Regions from separate parts of the Acidovorax sp. 69 genome, predicted to be linked through region 1. Evidence: predicted binding sites of a transcription regulator. Region 1 holds the regulator's gene; each other region holds the start of a gene.
What was found. The regulator sigma-54, encoded in region 1, starts transcription at its own class of promoters, with help from an activator protein. The targets are predictions, from matches to a motif close to TGGCANGNAANCTGCTTT.
Positions count from the first base shown of each region.

Region 2: CLU85_RS10895 (BMP family protein) is a predicted target of sigma-54. The motif match lies at 2,810-2,827, and genes of this name have one in related genera.
Region 3: CLU85_RS16420 (CmpA/NrtA family ABC transporter substrate-binding protein) is a predicted target of sigma-54. The motif match lies at 1,570-1,587, and genes of this name have one in related genera.

Region 1 is NZ_PGEP01000001.1:488,191-493,196, forward strand. It holds gene CLU85_RS02230 (SPOR domain-containing protein) at 1-77, shown strand, start outside; gene CLU85_RS02235 (thiol:disulfide interchange protein DsbA/DsbL) at 134-790, shown strand; gene lptA (lipopolysaccharide transport periplasmic protein LptA) at 900-1,556, shown strand; gene lptB (LPS export ABC transporter ATP-binding protein) at 1,553-2,335, shown strand; gene CLU85_RS02250 (RNA polymerase factor sigma-54) at 2,335-3,936, shown strand; gene CLU85_RS02255 (thioesterase family protein) at 4,009-4,440, shown strand; gene CLU85_RS02260 (class I SAM-dependent RNA methyltransferase) at 4,473-5,006, shown strand, end outside.
Region 2 is NZ_PGEP01000001.1:2,372,660-2,377,665, reverse strand. It holds gene CLU85_RS10910 (enoyl-CoA hydratase-related protein) at 1-803, shown strand, start outside; gene CLU85_RS10905 (threo-3-hydroxy-L-aspartate ammonia-lyase) at 971-1,945, shown strand; gene upp (uracil phosphoribosyltransferase) at 2,024-2,653, shown strand; gene CLU85_RS10895 (BMP family protein) at 2,877-3,887, shown strand; gene CLU85_RS10890 (5'-methylthioadenosine/S-adenosylhomocysteine nucleosidase) at 4,033-4,977, shown strand; gene CLU85_RS10885 (ABC transporter ATP-binding protein) at 4,978-5,006, shown strand, end outside.
Region 3 is NZ_PGEP01000001.1:3,574,241-3,579,246, reverse strand. It holds gene ntrB (nitrate ABC transporter permease) at 1-77, opposite strand, end outside; gene CLU85_RS16420 (CmpA/NrtA family ABC transporter substrate-binding protein) at 137-1,381, opposite strand; gene CLU85_RS16415 (ANTAR domain-containing response regulator) at 1,849-2,475, opposite strand; gene CLU85_RS16410 (branched-chain amino acid ABC transporter substrate-binding protein) at 2,727-3,887, shown strand; gene tsaD (tRNA (adenosine(37)-N6)-threonylcarbamoyltransferase complex transferase subunit TsaD) at 3,945-4,994, shown strand.

The sequences.
Region 1 (5,006 bases):
GCGACGACGCAGAGCAACTCAAGGAAAAGCTTGATGCAGCTGGGGTGGAGTCTGCCCTGGTGCGCGTGCAGCGCTGAACTTTTTACTGAGCCTTGGCTCACACCCCCATACCCGAACCAGGAGAGTCTTTGTCATGAAACGCCGTGAGTTTTCTTTGTCCGCCGCCTCCGCAGTTGCTGCTACCACCCTGACGCTGCCAGTGGCCAACACCGCGCTGGCCCAGGCCCGCCAGTTCAAGGAGGGCAAGGACTTCAAGCGGCTGGACAAGCCCGTGGCGCCCGACGCGCCCGCTGGCAAGACCGATGTGATCGAGTTTTTCTGGTACAGCTGCCCCCATTGCAATGCGTTCGAGCCCACGCTGGACGCCTGGGTCAAAGCGGCGCCCAAGGATCTGAGCATCCGCCGTGTCCCCGTGGCGTTCAACGCCAGCTTTGTGCCACAGCAAAAGCTTTACTACGCGCTCGAAGGCATGGGCAAGCTCGAAGCGTTGCATGCCAAGGTGTTCCGTGCGATCCATGTGGAGAAGGCGAAGCTGGCCAAGGACGATGAAATCCTGGCCTGGGTGACCCAGCAAGGCGTGGATGTCGCCAAGTTCAAGGAGGTCTACGGCTCCTTCGGCGTGTCCAATCAGGTCCGTCGCGCTTCGCAGCTGCAGGACGCTTACGGGGTGGAGGGCGTGCCTTCGATGGGTGTTGCTGGCAAGTTCTACACAGACGGCACCATGGCTGGCAGCATGCAAACCGTGTTGCAAGTGGTGGAATACCTGGCCACCACGGCCCGCAAAGGCTGACGTTAAGCTGCCGCCTACCGTCTGGCACCCCCTCAAAAGCCCGCACAAGCGGGCTTTTTTCGTGGTGAAGGCCAACGGGTGGATACAATGATTGCAAGATTCGTGCCCTATGAACCATCGCCTCATCCCCCTTCTCTTGCTCGCAGCCCTGCTTGGCCCCTTGGGCGTGGCGCACGCCGAAAAGGCAGACCGCGCCAAACCGATGAACATCGAGGCCGATGCCCTGCGCCACGATGAACTCAAGCAGACCAGCGTGTTTTCGGGCCGCGTGGTCATGACCAAGGGCACCATCGTGCTGCGCGGTGCGCGGCTGGATGTGCGCCAGGATGCTGATGGCTATCAATATGGCGTAGTCACGGCGGAGGCCGGTAAACGGGCCTTTTTCCGCCAAAAACGCGACACGCTGGCCGGGGTGCCTGATGAGTTCATCGAAGGCGAGAGCGAAGTCATCGAGTACGACGGCAAGGCCGACAACGTGCGCTTCATTACCCGTGCCGAGCTGCGCCGCTACCGTGGGGCGATGCTCAGCGACGAAATCACGGGCGCCGTGATCGTCTACAACAACCTCACCGATGTGTTCACTGTGGATGGCCAGCGGACCCCTGCAGCCAATGCAGCGGGCGACGCCCCAGCCTCCGGCAGCCGCGTGCGCGCGGTGCTCGCGCCCAAGGACCCCAAGCCCGGCGCGACAGCACCGGTGCCGGCACTGCCTTCGTCAGCCCCTGTGCTGCGGCCCAGCAACAGCCTTGGCGGCGACGCGAAGTGAGCGCGCCGCCTGACCGTTCCGGCCCTGACTCCCAGGCCGGCAGCCGACTGGAAGTTCAGCACCTGGCCAAGTCCTATGGCAGCCGCAAGGTCGTCAAGGACGTGTCACTCACGGTTCAAAAGGGCGAGGTCGTGGGGCTGCTCGGCCCCAACGGCGCGGGCAAGACCACCTCGTTCTACATGATCGTGGGTCTGGTGCGCAGTGATGAGGGCGACATCCGCATCGACGGCCAATCGGTGGCCCATATGCCCATCCACCGCCGCTCGCGGCTCGGGCTGTCTTACCTGCCTCAGGAAGCCTCCATCTTTCGCAAGCTCTCGGTCGAAGAGAATGTGCGCGCCGTGCTGGAGTTGCAGCGTGGCGATGACGGCCAGCCGCTCTCACGTGACGCCGTTGAAGAGCGCCTGACGGCCCTGCTGCAAGAGTTGCGCGTGGACCACCTGCGTGCCTCGCCCGCCATGGCTTTGTCGGGCGGTGAGCGCCGCCGCGTTGAAATCGCTCGCGCCCTGGCCACCCAGCCGCGTTTCATTCTTCTGGACGAGCCCTTTGCGGGCATCGACCCCATCGCCGTGATCGAGATCCAGCGCATCATCGGCTTCCTGAAAGCGCGGGGCATCGGTGTACTGATCACGGACCACAACGTGCGTGAGACCCTGGGCATCTGCGATCACGCCTTCATCATCAGCGACGGCCGCGTGCTGGCGCAGGGCACGCCGTCCGAGATCGTGGACAACGCCGAAGTGCGCCGGGTGTACCTGGGCGAACATTTCCGCATGTGATGAAGCCAGGTCTCTCGCTGCGCGTCTCGCAGCATCTTGCACTGACCCCCCAGCTTCAGCAGTCGATCCGGCTGCTGCAGTTGTCCACGCTCGAACTCTCGCAGGAAGTCGAGCAGATGCTCGACGAAAACCCGTTCCTCGAACGCAATGCCGACGAAGCTCCGCGCGAAGAGTTTGGCCTGGAAGCGGCCGACACGCCCGCACAGGCCGATGACTACAGCGCGGACGATGCTATTTTTTCAGGAGCTACTAGCGCAAGCAGCACAAGCACTGAAAGCCAAAATGATGCTGAAGTCTCCAGCGCTGGCTCCGACGAGCCCGACTGGAGCGGCGACGGTACCGTGGAGATGGCGCCCAACGACGCCGAGTGGGGCGGAGATGCCCCTGCCCGCACGCGCAACGACTCCGAAGGCGATGAGGCCGACGCCACCGAGCTGGCCCGCTCCCATGAATCGCTGACCGCTTTTTTGCACCGCCAGGCGTTGGCGCTGCGCCTGTCCGAGATCGACCGCGCTGCGCTGCGCTTTCTCATCGAGTCGCTCAACGACGACGGCTATCTGGAAGACCCCCTGGAAGAGCTGGCCGTCAGCCTGGCGGGCCCCGAGGATCTGGAACAGATCGAAGAGCTGGTGCACCGCTTTACTGTGGCGCAGCGTTTGCTGCAAAGCCTGGAGCCTGTGGGTGTGGGCGCACGCGGCCTGGCGGAGTGCCTCACGCTACAGCTCAACGCCTTGGCGCAGGATGAAGACAGCGATGCCGACCCTGACACGGTGCAAACGGCACTGCGCATCTGCCAGCAGCCGCTGGAGATGCTGGCCCGGCGCGACGTGCGCCGCCTGACCCAGGCCTGCAGCGAAGGCGGCAGCAGTGGCGAAGAACGCACGCGCGCAGCCATGGCCCTGATTGCCCGGCTGGAACCGCGCCCAGGCCGCAGGTTTGTCGATGTGGAGCGCAACATCATCGTGCCCGACGTCATCGTGCGCAAAGCGGGGCGCGCCAATGGGCGTGATGGCCAGCACAACTTCATCGTCGCACTCAACCCCGACGTCATGCCGCGCCTGCGCGTGCATGACATCTACGCCGGCGCCCTGCGCGGCCACAAAGGCGGCGAGGGCCACCAGGGCATGCAGCAGCGCCTGCAGGAAGCGCGCTGGTTCATCAAGAACATCCAGCAGCGCTTCGACACGATCCTGCGGGTGTCGCGCGCCATCGTCGAGCGGCAAAAGAACTTCTTTACCCATGGCGAACTGGCCATGCGCCCGCTGGTGCTGCGCGACATTGCCGACGAGCTGGGCCTGCACGAGTCCACCATCAGCCGCGTGACCACCGCCAAGTACATGGCCACGCCGATTGGCACCTACGAGCTGAAATACTTCTTTGGTTCGGGCCTGGGCACCGAGACGGGTGGCAATGCATCCAGCACCGCCGTGCGCGCCCTCATCAAACAGTTCGTCGCGGCAGAAAGCCCCGCCAAGCCGCTGTCCGACAGCCAGATCGCTGAAATGCTCAAGGAGCAGGGCATTGAATGCGCGCGCCGTACGGTGGCCAAGTACCGCGAGGCGCTCAAAATTGCGCCAGCCAATCTGCGCAAGGCGCTGTAGATGTGCTGGCAGGTGGGTGCGCCCACCTGGTTTTTCCGTTCTGCTATTTCTCCTTCTACCCGCCGCTCCACCATGGCCCGCATCGTTTTCGACCTTCCTGCGCACTTCGGTTTTTCCACCGAAATGCAGATCTACATCAGCCACGTCAACCAGGGCGGCCACCTGGACAACGCGCAACTGCTCAGCCTGGTGTCCGAGGCGCGCGTGCGTTTCTTCCAGTCGCTGGGTTACCCCGAGGCCGATGTGGGTGGGTTGTCCATCGTGGTGGGCGACATCGTGGCGCAGTACAAGTCGGAAGGTTTCCACGGCGAGACCATGCGGGTGGAGATGGCGCCTGCGGACTTCAATCGCTACGGTTTTGACCTCGTTTTTCGCATGACCGAGAAGGCCGAGGGCCGCGAGGTGGCGCGCGGCAAGATCGGCATCGTTTTCATTGGCAAGGCCGACCGCAAGGTGGCGCCCATCCCCGAGTCCATCCGCCAATTGCTGCTTTTGCGCGCCTGAGAGGCTGAGCGCGTATCCTTTCGGCCAGTCTTATGAACCAACTCCAACTTTTCCTCCCCTGCGCCGCCGGCGTCGAGGGCTTTCTGGCCGACGAGGTGCACGCCATCACCGGCCTCACGGGGCAAGACCTGCTCATGGGCCGTGGCGGCGTGCTGCTGCGTGCCTCGTGGCGCGATGCGCTGCTGCTCAACCTGCACAGCCGCCTGGCCCAGCGCGTGCTGGTGCAATTGGCCCACCGCCCTTACCGTTCTGAAAACGACCTGTACGCCGCCGCCAGTGACGTGGCCTGGGAGATCTGGTTCACCACGCGCCAGACCTTCAAGGTCGAGGTGACCGCCCAGCACAGCCCGCTGCAGAGCCTGAACTTCGCGGGCCTCAAGGTCAAGGACGCGGTGGCCGACCGCTTCCGCGCCAAGAGCGGTGTGCGGCCCGATGTGAACACCCAGTGGCCCGACGTGCGCATCCACCTGCACCTGACCACCGACGAAGCCACGATTTACATCGACACCTCGGGCGAGCCGCTGTTCAAGCGCGGCTGGCGCGAGGACAAGGGCGACGCGCCGCTG
Region 2 (5,006 bases), 1.9 Mb from region 1:
ATGTGGCCCATCTGGTACTGAACAAACCCGAGGCCATGAACACCATGCACCCCACCTTCTGGCGCGAGCTGGACGCGGTGCTGGCCCAACTGCACCAGGCGGGCGAGGCGCGGGCACTGGTCATCAGCAGCACCGGCAAGCACTTCAGCGCGGGCATGGCGCTCGAAACCTTTGGCGGCGCCATCACCATGGACGACCAGAGCCCCGAAGGCCGCGCCGCCATTTTTGACCTGCTGACCGACATGCAGGCCACCTTCACCCGCATCGACAACCTGCGCATCCCCGTCATCATGGCCATCCATGGCGGCTGCATCGGTGGCGCAGTGGACATGGTCACGGCAGGCTGCATCCGCTACGCCACGGCCGACGCGTTCTTCTGCATCCAGGAAATCAACATCGGCATGGTGGCCGACGTGGGCACCCTGCAGCGTCTGCCCAAGCTCATCCCGCTGGGCGTGGTCAAAGAGCTGGCCTACACCGGCCGCCGCCTGAGTGCCGCCAAGGCCCTCGGCTACGGTCTGGTCAACGAAGTGTTCGACACCCAGGAAGCCATGGTCGCCGCCGCCTTGCAATGCGCGAAGGAGATCGCGTCCAAACCCCCCGTGGCGATCTGGGGCACCAAACAGGCCGTGAACTACGCGCGCGACCACAGCGTGGAAGACAGCCTGCGCCAGATGGGCTGGCTGCAAGGCGCCATCTGGAGCAACAAGCATGTGCGCGAATCGGTCACAGCCATGAAGCACAAGCGCGCGGGAGAGTTCCCGGCGCTCACACCGCTGAAACGGTTCAGCGAACTGGGCTGAACGATACCGGGCCTGACGCTGCTGCGGTATCAAAATCTATAGCTGCTCAGGCAAACGCTACCGGCGCTTGCGGGTCTTTTTGCTTGAAATGGCAAGGCAACGGGCTATCATCTGATGCACACGGGAGCAGGCCACCGCCCGCCCCCAGCCACAAGGATGCCGTCGCCATGACCTTGCTCAGCCTCACCCCCCCCACCTACGACGACGTGGCAGTCGCCGCGCACCGCCTCAAGGGCATGGCACACCACACGCCCGTGCTGCGCTCCACCACCGCCGACACCCTTCTGGGCGCACAACTGTTCTTCAAGTGCGAGAACCTGCAGCGCACCGGCGCCTTCAAGTTTCGGGGCGCGTTCAATACCTTGGCCCAGTTCACCGACGAGCAGCGCGAGCGCGGTGTGCTGGCTTTCTCGGCGGGTAACCACGCCCAGGCCATTGCACTGTCGGCCCGGCTGCTCGACATGCCAGCCGTCATCGTCATGCCCGAGGACGCCCCCGCCTCCAAAATGGCCGCCACACGCGACTACGGCGCGCAGGTCGTTACCTACAACCGCTACACCGAAGACCGAGAGGTCATCAGCCGCCACCTGGCCCTGGAACGCGGCATGACCCTGGTGCCGCCCTACGACCACCCACAGGTCATTGCCGGTCAGGGTACCGCGGCCAAAGAACTCTTCGAGGAAGTGCCCGACCTGGACTACCTGTTTGTGTGCGTAGGCGGTGGTGGCCTGCTGGCGGGCAGCCTGCTGGCGGCCGAGGCACTGGCCCCTCATTGCCGCGTGGTGGGCGTTGAGCCCGAGGCGGGCAACGACGGGCAGCAGTCGGTACGCGCAGGCCATGTGGTGCAGATCCCCACACCCCACACCATTGCCGATGGAGCGCAGACCCAGGCGCTGGGCCAACTCACCTTCCCCATCATCCAGCGCCTGGCCGACGACATGGTCACCGCCACCGACGAGCAGCTGGTCGAGGCCCTGCGGTTTTTTGCCGAACGCATGAAGATCGTGGTGGAACCCACAGGCGCGCTCGCGTTTGCCGGGGCACAGCACGGCAATGTGGACGTGCATGGGGCGCGTGTGGGCATCCTCATCAGCGGCGGCAACGTGGATTTGTCGCGCTACGCCCGGTTTCTGGCAGACTAGCCCACACTTTTTTTACTGTCTGGTAGAGGTTTGGCTGTGCCAAGGCGCAGGACCCTCGGCCCTCATTTCAGGTTTCCCATGAGTAACGTCACCGTCATCACCCACCCCTTGGTCCAGCACAAGCTCACGCTCATGCGCAAAAAGGACGCCAGCACCAACAGCTTTCGCCGCCTGCTGGGCGAGCTGTCCACGCTGATGGCCTACGAGGTGACGCGCGATATGCCGCTGCAAGACGTGCAGATCGAGACCCCGCTGGAGACCATGACCGGCCAGATGATCGACGGCAAGAAGCTGGTGCTGGTGTCCATCCTGCGCGCGGGCAACGGGTTTCTGGACGGCATGCTCAACGTGGTGCCCGGCGCCCGTGTGGGCCACATCGGCCTGTACCGCGACCCGGCCACGCTGCAGCCCGTGGAGTACTACTTCAAGATGCCCGCCGAAATGGACGAGCGCGACATCATCGTGGTCGACCCCATGCTGGCCACCGGCAACTCTGCCTCTGCCTGCGTGGACCGCCTCAAGAAGCTCAACCCCCGCTCCATCAAGTTCGTGTGCCTGCTGGCTGCACCGGAAGGCATCGCCACCATGCAAAAAGCCCACCCCGATGTGCCGATCTTCACCGCCGCGATCGACCGCGAGCTGAGCGACCATGGCTACATCCTGCCGGGCCTGGGCGATGCGGGCGACCGCATTTTTGGCACCAAATAAGCGCACGGCGCCACGCCACCCACACCAGCCACCGCAAGGCCTCATCGCCTGGAGGTGGCTTTTTGCATGGGGCCTCATCAAGCCGTCACATTTTTTACCACTTGGTGGCTTTCCTCTGGCAGACTTGCCTGCGGTTTGCCCAAGTCCCCGGCCCACTGGCGCGCTCCTTGCTTGGTAATGGCAAATCCCACTTCCTTGTTTGCTTGTCTAAAGGACCCCCACCATGACCACTCGCCGCATCTTCACCGGACGCCTGCTCTGCACTTCCATGGCCCTCTCGGCCGCCATGGCAATGGCACCCTCTTTGGCCACAGCGCAGTCCAAGACCAAGGTCGCGGCGATCTACACGGTGCCCTTTGAGCAGCAATGGGTCAGCCGCATCCACAAGGCGCTGAAGGCCGCCGAAGCCCGTGGCGAGATCGAATACAAGGCCAGCGAAAACGTCAGCAACGCCGACTACGAACGCGTGATGCGCGAGTACGCCACCGGTGGCAACCAGCTCATCGTGGGCGAGGCCTTTGCGGTAGAAGCCGCCGCCCGCAAGGTGGCCAAAGACTTCCCCAAAACATCGTTCCTGCTCGGCTCGTCGGGCAAGCCGCAGGCGCCCAACTTCAGCGTGTTCGACAACTACATCCAGGAGCCCGCTTACCTGTCCGGCATGATTGCGGGCGGCATGACCAAGTCCAACAAGATCGGCATGGTGGGAGGCTTCCCCATCCCCGAGGTCAACCGCCTGATGCACGCCTTCATGGCGGGCGCGAAAGAGACGAATCCCAAGGTCGAGTTCACCATCACCTTCATCAACAGCTGGTTCGACCCACCAAAAGCCAAGGAAGCTACCTTTGCCATGATCGACAAAGGCGCCGACGTGCTCTACGCCGAGCGTTTTGGTGTGTCGGATGCCGCCAAGGAAAAAGGCAAGCTCGCCATCGGCAACGTGATCAACACGCAAGAGCAGTACCCCGACACCGTGGTGGCATCGGCCCTGTGGCACATGGAGCCCAGCATCGAACGCGCATTGAAGCTGGTCAAAGAAGGCAAGTTCACGCCCGAGGACTACGGCCCGTATTCGATGATGAAGCACAAGGGCTCTGAGCTGGCGCCGCTGGGTACCTTCGAGAAAAAAGTGCCCGCCGACATCGTCGCCAAGGTCAAGGCCAAAGAGGCCGACATCCTGGCCGGCAAGTTCACCGTGAAGGTGGACGACAGCCAGCCCAAGTCGACGGCCAAGTAACACTGGGTGTGGCGGGCCCCCGCCCGCTTTCTTCTTGCGAACAGGCCACCTCTACAACGCGGTGGCCTGTTTGTTTTTCCTGTTCTCTGTTTCCTTCTCAAAGCGCCGCCGCATGCTTACAACCTGCCAACCCCAGCCTTCACGGATGACCCGGTACACCCGCCTGCTGGGCGCCATGGCCCTGGCCGCCGTGGTGGCAGGCTGCGCTGCGCCCCCGCCCCCGCCCGCGCCTAGCAAGACTGCTGTGCGGCTGGATGACACACCCCGCATCGCCGTCATCTCCGCCTTTGCGCCCGAGCTGACGGTGCTGCTGCCCAAAGTGCAACAGCCCGTCAAACACAGCGTCAACGGTGTGGACTTCACCACGGGCACGCTCGAAGGCAAGCCTGTCGTCGTCTTCCTGTCGGGCATCAGCATGACCAACGCGGCCATGAACACCCAGCTGGTGCTGGACCGGTTCAATGTGAGCCACATTGTTTTCAGCGGCATTGCCGGCGGCGTGAACCTCCGCCTGCACATTGGCGACGTGACCGTGCCCGCGCAGTGGGGCCAGTACATGGAATGGCTGATGGCGCGTGAAGACACGCCCGGCCAGTACAGCGCCCCCGTCTGGATGAAAAGCGAGCTGACCATGTCCGCCTTCGGCATGATGCACCCACGCCCCGTGGAGGTGCGGTCTGCCGCCAACCCCCAGCTCAACAAGAAGTTCTGGTTCGAGGCCGACCCGAAGATGCTGGCCACCGCCCGCAGCCTGCAGAACGTGGGCCTGGAGCATTGCCTGGCCGCCACCTGCCTGAAGCAGCGCCCACAACTGGTGGTGGGCGGCAGCGGCGTGTCTGGCCAGGCGTTTGTAGACAACAAGGCCTTCCGCGAATACGCATTCAAAACTTTCGAGGCCAACGTGCTCGACATGGAAACCGCCGCCACTGCCATGGTGGCGCACAGCAACGGCGTGCCGTACATCGCCTTTCGCTCGCTGAGCGACCTGGCCGGTGGCGGCGACGGCGAGAACGAAATGGGCACCTTCATGGGCCTGGCAGCGGCCAACTCGGCCAAGGTGCTGCAAGCCTTCTTGGCGAGCTGGAAATAAATGACAGAAGCTGCTGCCCCCGTTCTTCG
Region 3 (5,006 bases), 3.1 Mb from region 1:
CTTGCTGCGTTATTCATAGTATTCTGTGCAACCGCTGGGGCTGGATCCATCGGGGAGTGAAAGACGGCACTGACCATGGTGTTCTCCTGTGTGCAGGGCTTGCGAGGGCGACGGGTGGGGCTGCGGTGAAGGGCGCTTACGCCTTGATCTTGAAACTGTCGGCGTACTTGGCGGGGTCTTTTCCGTCCCACACCACGCCGTCCAGGAGCTTGCTGCTGCGCATGGCGTCCTTGGGCACATTGATCTTCATGGCGCTGGCCACCGACTTGTAGAGGTCGATCTGGTTGATCTCTTTGGCCACCGACAGGTAGTCGGGGTGGCTCTTGAGCAGGCCCCAGCGCTTGTGCTGCGTGAGGAACCACATGCCGTCCGACAGGTAGGGGAAGTTCACCGCGCCGTCGTTGAAGAACTTCATGTGGTTGGGGTCGTCCCAGGTCTTGCCCATGCCGTTCTGGTAGCGGCCCAGGATGCGCTGGTTGATGGCGTCCACGCTGGTGTTCACATACGCTTTGCCCGCCACGGTCTCGGCCATCTTCATCTTGTTGGACAGACTGGCGTCGATCCACTGGCTGGCTTCGAGCACGGCCATCATCACGGCGCGGGTGGTGTTGGGGTTCTTCTTGACGAACTCGGCCGACGTGCCCAGCACCTTCTCGGGGTGGTCCTTCCAGATGTCCTGGGTGGTGTTGGCGGTGATGCCGATGCCGTCCATGATGGCGCGGTGGTTCCAGGGCTCGCCCACACAAAAACCGTCCATGTTGCCCACGCGCATGTTGGCCACCATTTGTGGCGGAGGCACGGTGATGAGCTTGGCGCCCGACAGCGGGTTGATGCCCGCAGCCGCCAGCCAGTAGTGCATCCACATGGCATGGGTGCCCGTGGGAAAGGTGCCTGCGAACGTGTACTCGCGCTTTTCCTTGGCCATGAGCTTGGCCAGCGAGGGGCCGTCCACCGCACCCTTGTCGGCCAGCGCCTTGGACAGCGTGATGGCCTGGCCGTTGTTGTTGAGGCTCATCAGCACGGCCATGTCCTTCTTGGGGCCGGCGGTGCCCAGGTGCACGCCATACACCAGGCCATACAGCACGTGGGCAAAGTCGAGTTCGCCGTTGACGAGCTTGTCGCGCACACCGGCCCAGCTCGCTTCCTTGGTGGGGATGATGGTGACGCCGTACTTCTTGTCAAAGCCCAGCACCGAGGCCATGACCACGCTGGCGCAGTCCGTCAGCGGGATGAAGCCGATCTTGACTTCCTTCTTCTCGGGGGCGTCCGAGCCCTGGGCATGGACGAGCGCTCTCAGGGCCGGGCTCACACCCACAGCACCCACCGTGGCGGCCTGCAGCACGGTGCGGCGGTTGAGGCTGGTTTTCAACAGATCGGTCATGGGGCGTTTCCTTGGTGCGTTAAAAACAAAAAAGGCGTCCTCTCCTGGCCTGCTTGCATGCGCAAACGGGCTTCGAAGAGGGACGCCTTTGTCCGTGGCAAAGCCCATTGGGGGGCTTTGTGTCAGCACCAGCCCGCCATTGGGTCAGTGCTGTCAGAGGTGAGACCGTCATTGGTCTTGCAAGAGGTGATGCAAGCAGCGTGCCAGCCTTTGTTGTACCGATCTCGCTCCAGTTCGGCGCATGAATTGCTGCAAAATTAATAGCTGCTTGCGCCTGTGTAACAAGCGCTGGAGGCCAATTGGGCTTGAAAATGTGCGGAGGTAGTGCGTGCAGCGAATGCCGCACTGCCTTTGTGCGGCGCACCATTTGGGGTGAAACCGGTGGAGTAGGGCGTGGCTCGGGCGCGGGATGCACGCCAAGGGCCGCTGCACCGAGGCGCGCTGCGCCTCAGGGGGAGGTCACCTGCTCAGCCCAGCAGATCCATCACGTCGAGCATGCGCTGGGCCACGTCCGCCAGTTTGAGGCCCTTGTCCATGGCGGTCTTGCGCAGTTTCTCGTAGGCCACCTGCTCGCTCAGGCCCTGGCGCTGCATGAGCAGGCCCTTGGCGCGGTCGATGGTTTTGCGGTCTTTCAGCTCGGTCTTCGCATCGGCCAATTCGGCGCGCAGGGATTGCTCGTGCTGAAAACGTGCCATGGCCACGTCCAGAATGGGGCGGATACGCTGCGGGGCCAGCCCCGCGACGATGTAGGCGGACACCCCCGCCGCCACGGCGTCCTTGACGTGCGACGTGTCTTCGTCGTTGGTGAACATCACGATGGGGCGGCGCTCGTCGCGTGTGGCCATGACCACATGTTCCAGCGCGTCCCGCGCTTCGCTTTCGGCGTCCACGATGATCAGATCGGGCTGGAGTTGGGCGATCCGCTCGCTCAGGAACACATCGGCGGGCAACGTGGCCACGAGGTTGAAGTTGTTTTCCAGCAGCCCAATGCGCAGCGCACGCGAGCGTTCCGCCTGGAGTACGGCGTGTTCGTCGTTCGGGTCGGCAATCGCCAGATCCGGGGCAACCACCACGATGCGCAAAGCCTCATTCATAGCGCTGAGCATAAGCAATTTTTACGCCGTAAAAGGGCGCGCCGAAGCGGTGCATGCAGGATCGTGGAGGGAAATGGGGGAGCGCCGTCATTCCGGGCGAGGCCGATCCGGGCTGGTGCCCTGCAGCCGCGCGCCTTGCAGGGCCTGAAAGTTGCTAATACAGCGGGGTGCGGGAGGGCATACCCGATAGCGCCACGGCGGTGGCGTCGCATATACATCCGTCACTTTGATACACACATGGAGTTTCTTGCATGAATAAGCACATCGACCGGCGCCGCTTCTCGGCCTGCCTGGCCCTGACCGCCGTGGCGACTGCCGCACTCCTGACCGGATGCGGCAAGGTGCCGGACACCATCAAAATTGGTGTGGCGCAACCCCTGAGCGGCCCGCTGGGGGCCTTGGGGCAGGATCTGCTCAATGGCGTGAAGCTGGCGGTGGACGAACTCAACAAGTCGGGCTACACGGTGGATGGCAAGCGCGTGACGCTGGAGGTGGTGTCGGTGGACGACAAGGCCGACGCCGCTACTGGCAAGGCCGTCGCCCAGCAATTGGTGGATGCGGGTGTGGTTGCTGTCATCGGGCATCTGAACTCTGGCGTGAGCATCGAGACAGCGCCCATCTACGCCGCCAAGGACATTGCCCAGATCGCGATCTCCACCAACCCCAAGTTCACGCAGCTGGGTTTCCCCACGACGTTCCGGATGGTGGGCAACGACACCCTGCAGGCCCGCGCCATCGGCTCGTTTGCGGCCACACAGCTTGGTGCCACCCGCTATGCGGCGCTGGACGACGGCACGCCCTACGGCAAGGGCTTGGCCGACGGCGCCGCCCAGCAACTCAAGACCGAGAAAAAAGAGGTGCTGGTGCGCAAGTCGTACGACGATAAAACCGTGGCGTTTGACGAACTCGCTGGCGAACTCAAAGCGGCCAAGGTGGAGGTGATTGTCTCCACGCTGAATGACTTCCAGGCCCTGGCGCTGCTGGAGGCCCTGCGCAAGGTCGATCACACCAAGGTCAGCCTGCTCGGGGGCGACACCATCAAAACCACCGACATGACCAAGGGCGCGGGCATTGTGCAGGGCATTTATGCCACGTCGCCGGTGCTGGAGGCCAAGGAGTTCACCACTGGCAAGCCTTTCCTCGAAAAATACATCGCCGCCTACAAGAAGCCCCCGGCCTATGGCGGCCATTACAGCTACGACAGCACCTATGTGCTCTCGGCCGCCATCCAGAAGGCCAAGTCGGCCGACCCGAAAGAGATCACCAAGGCCATGCACAGCATCAACGGCTATGCCCCCGTGATCGGCACCATGACCTGGGATGACAAAGGCGAGCAGCGCTACGGCGCCGTGGGTGTGTACGAACTGCGGGCAGGCAGCTGGGAGCTGCGCATGCGGTCGGATCGCTGGTGACTCTGACCCCCGCACGGGCGCAAAGGGTCTTTGGCCCCCGGGTTTTACACTCGGGGCATGAGTAGTCTGCTGATACTGGGTATTGAATCTTCGTGCGATGAGACCGGCGTGGCCTTGGTCCGCTCTACGGGCGATGCCGTGCCCACCTTGCTGTCGCACGCGCTGCACAGCCAGATCGAAATGCACCAGGCCTATGGCGGTGTGGTGCCCGAGCTGGCCAGCCGCGACCATATTCGCCGCGTGCTGCCCCTGGCGACGCAGGTACTCAAGGACTCGGGCCAGTCACTGACCGATGTGGATGTGGTGGCGTACACGCGCGGCCCAGGCCTGGCGGGTGCACTGCTGGTGGGCGCGGGTGTGGCCTGTGCCCTGGGCGCAGCGCTCGACAAGCCGGTGCTGGGTGTACACCACCTCGAAGGACACCTGTTGTCCCCATTCCTGAGCGCCGACCCCCCTGAGTTTCCGTTTGTTGCGCTGCTGGTATCCGGCGGGCATACCCAGCTGATGCGCGTGGACGGTGTGGGCCGCTACGAAATCCTGGGCGAGACCATTGATGATGCGGCCGGCGAGGCCTTCGACAAGTCGGCCAAGCTCATGGGACTGGGCTACCCCGGCGGGCCCGCATTGTCGCGTCTGGCCGAACATGGCGACCCGGTAGCCTTCAAGCTGCCGCGCCCGCTGCTGCACAGTGGCAACCTCGATTTCTCTTTTGCCGGGCTCAAGACCGCCGTGCTGACGCAGGCCAAAAAGTTGGGCGACGAGCTGGCGGTGCGCAAGGCCGACCTGGCGGCCAGCACCGAGGCGGCGATTGTGGATGTGCTCGTCAAGAAAACGCTCACCGCGTTGAAGCAGACGGGTTTGAAGCGCGTGGTGGTGGCGGGTGGCGTGGGGGCCAACCGGCATTTGCGCGCGCAGCTCAATGCGGCCTGCGCGGCGGCCAAGGTGCGTGTGCACTATCCAGAGTTGCATCTTTGCACCGACAACGGCGCCATGATTGCCATGGCGGCCGCGATGCGGCTGCAGGCGGGGCAGCAGGAGGCAAAGACAGACTATGCGTTTGATGTAAAGCCGCGGTGGCCGTTGGATGCAATCACGGCACAGGCATGACGACGCCGATGT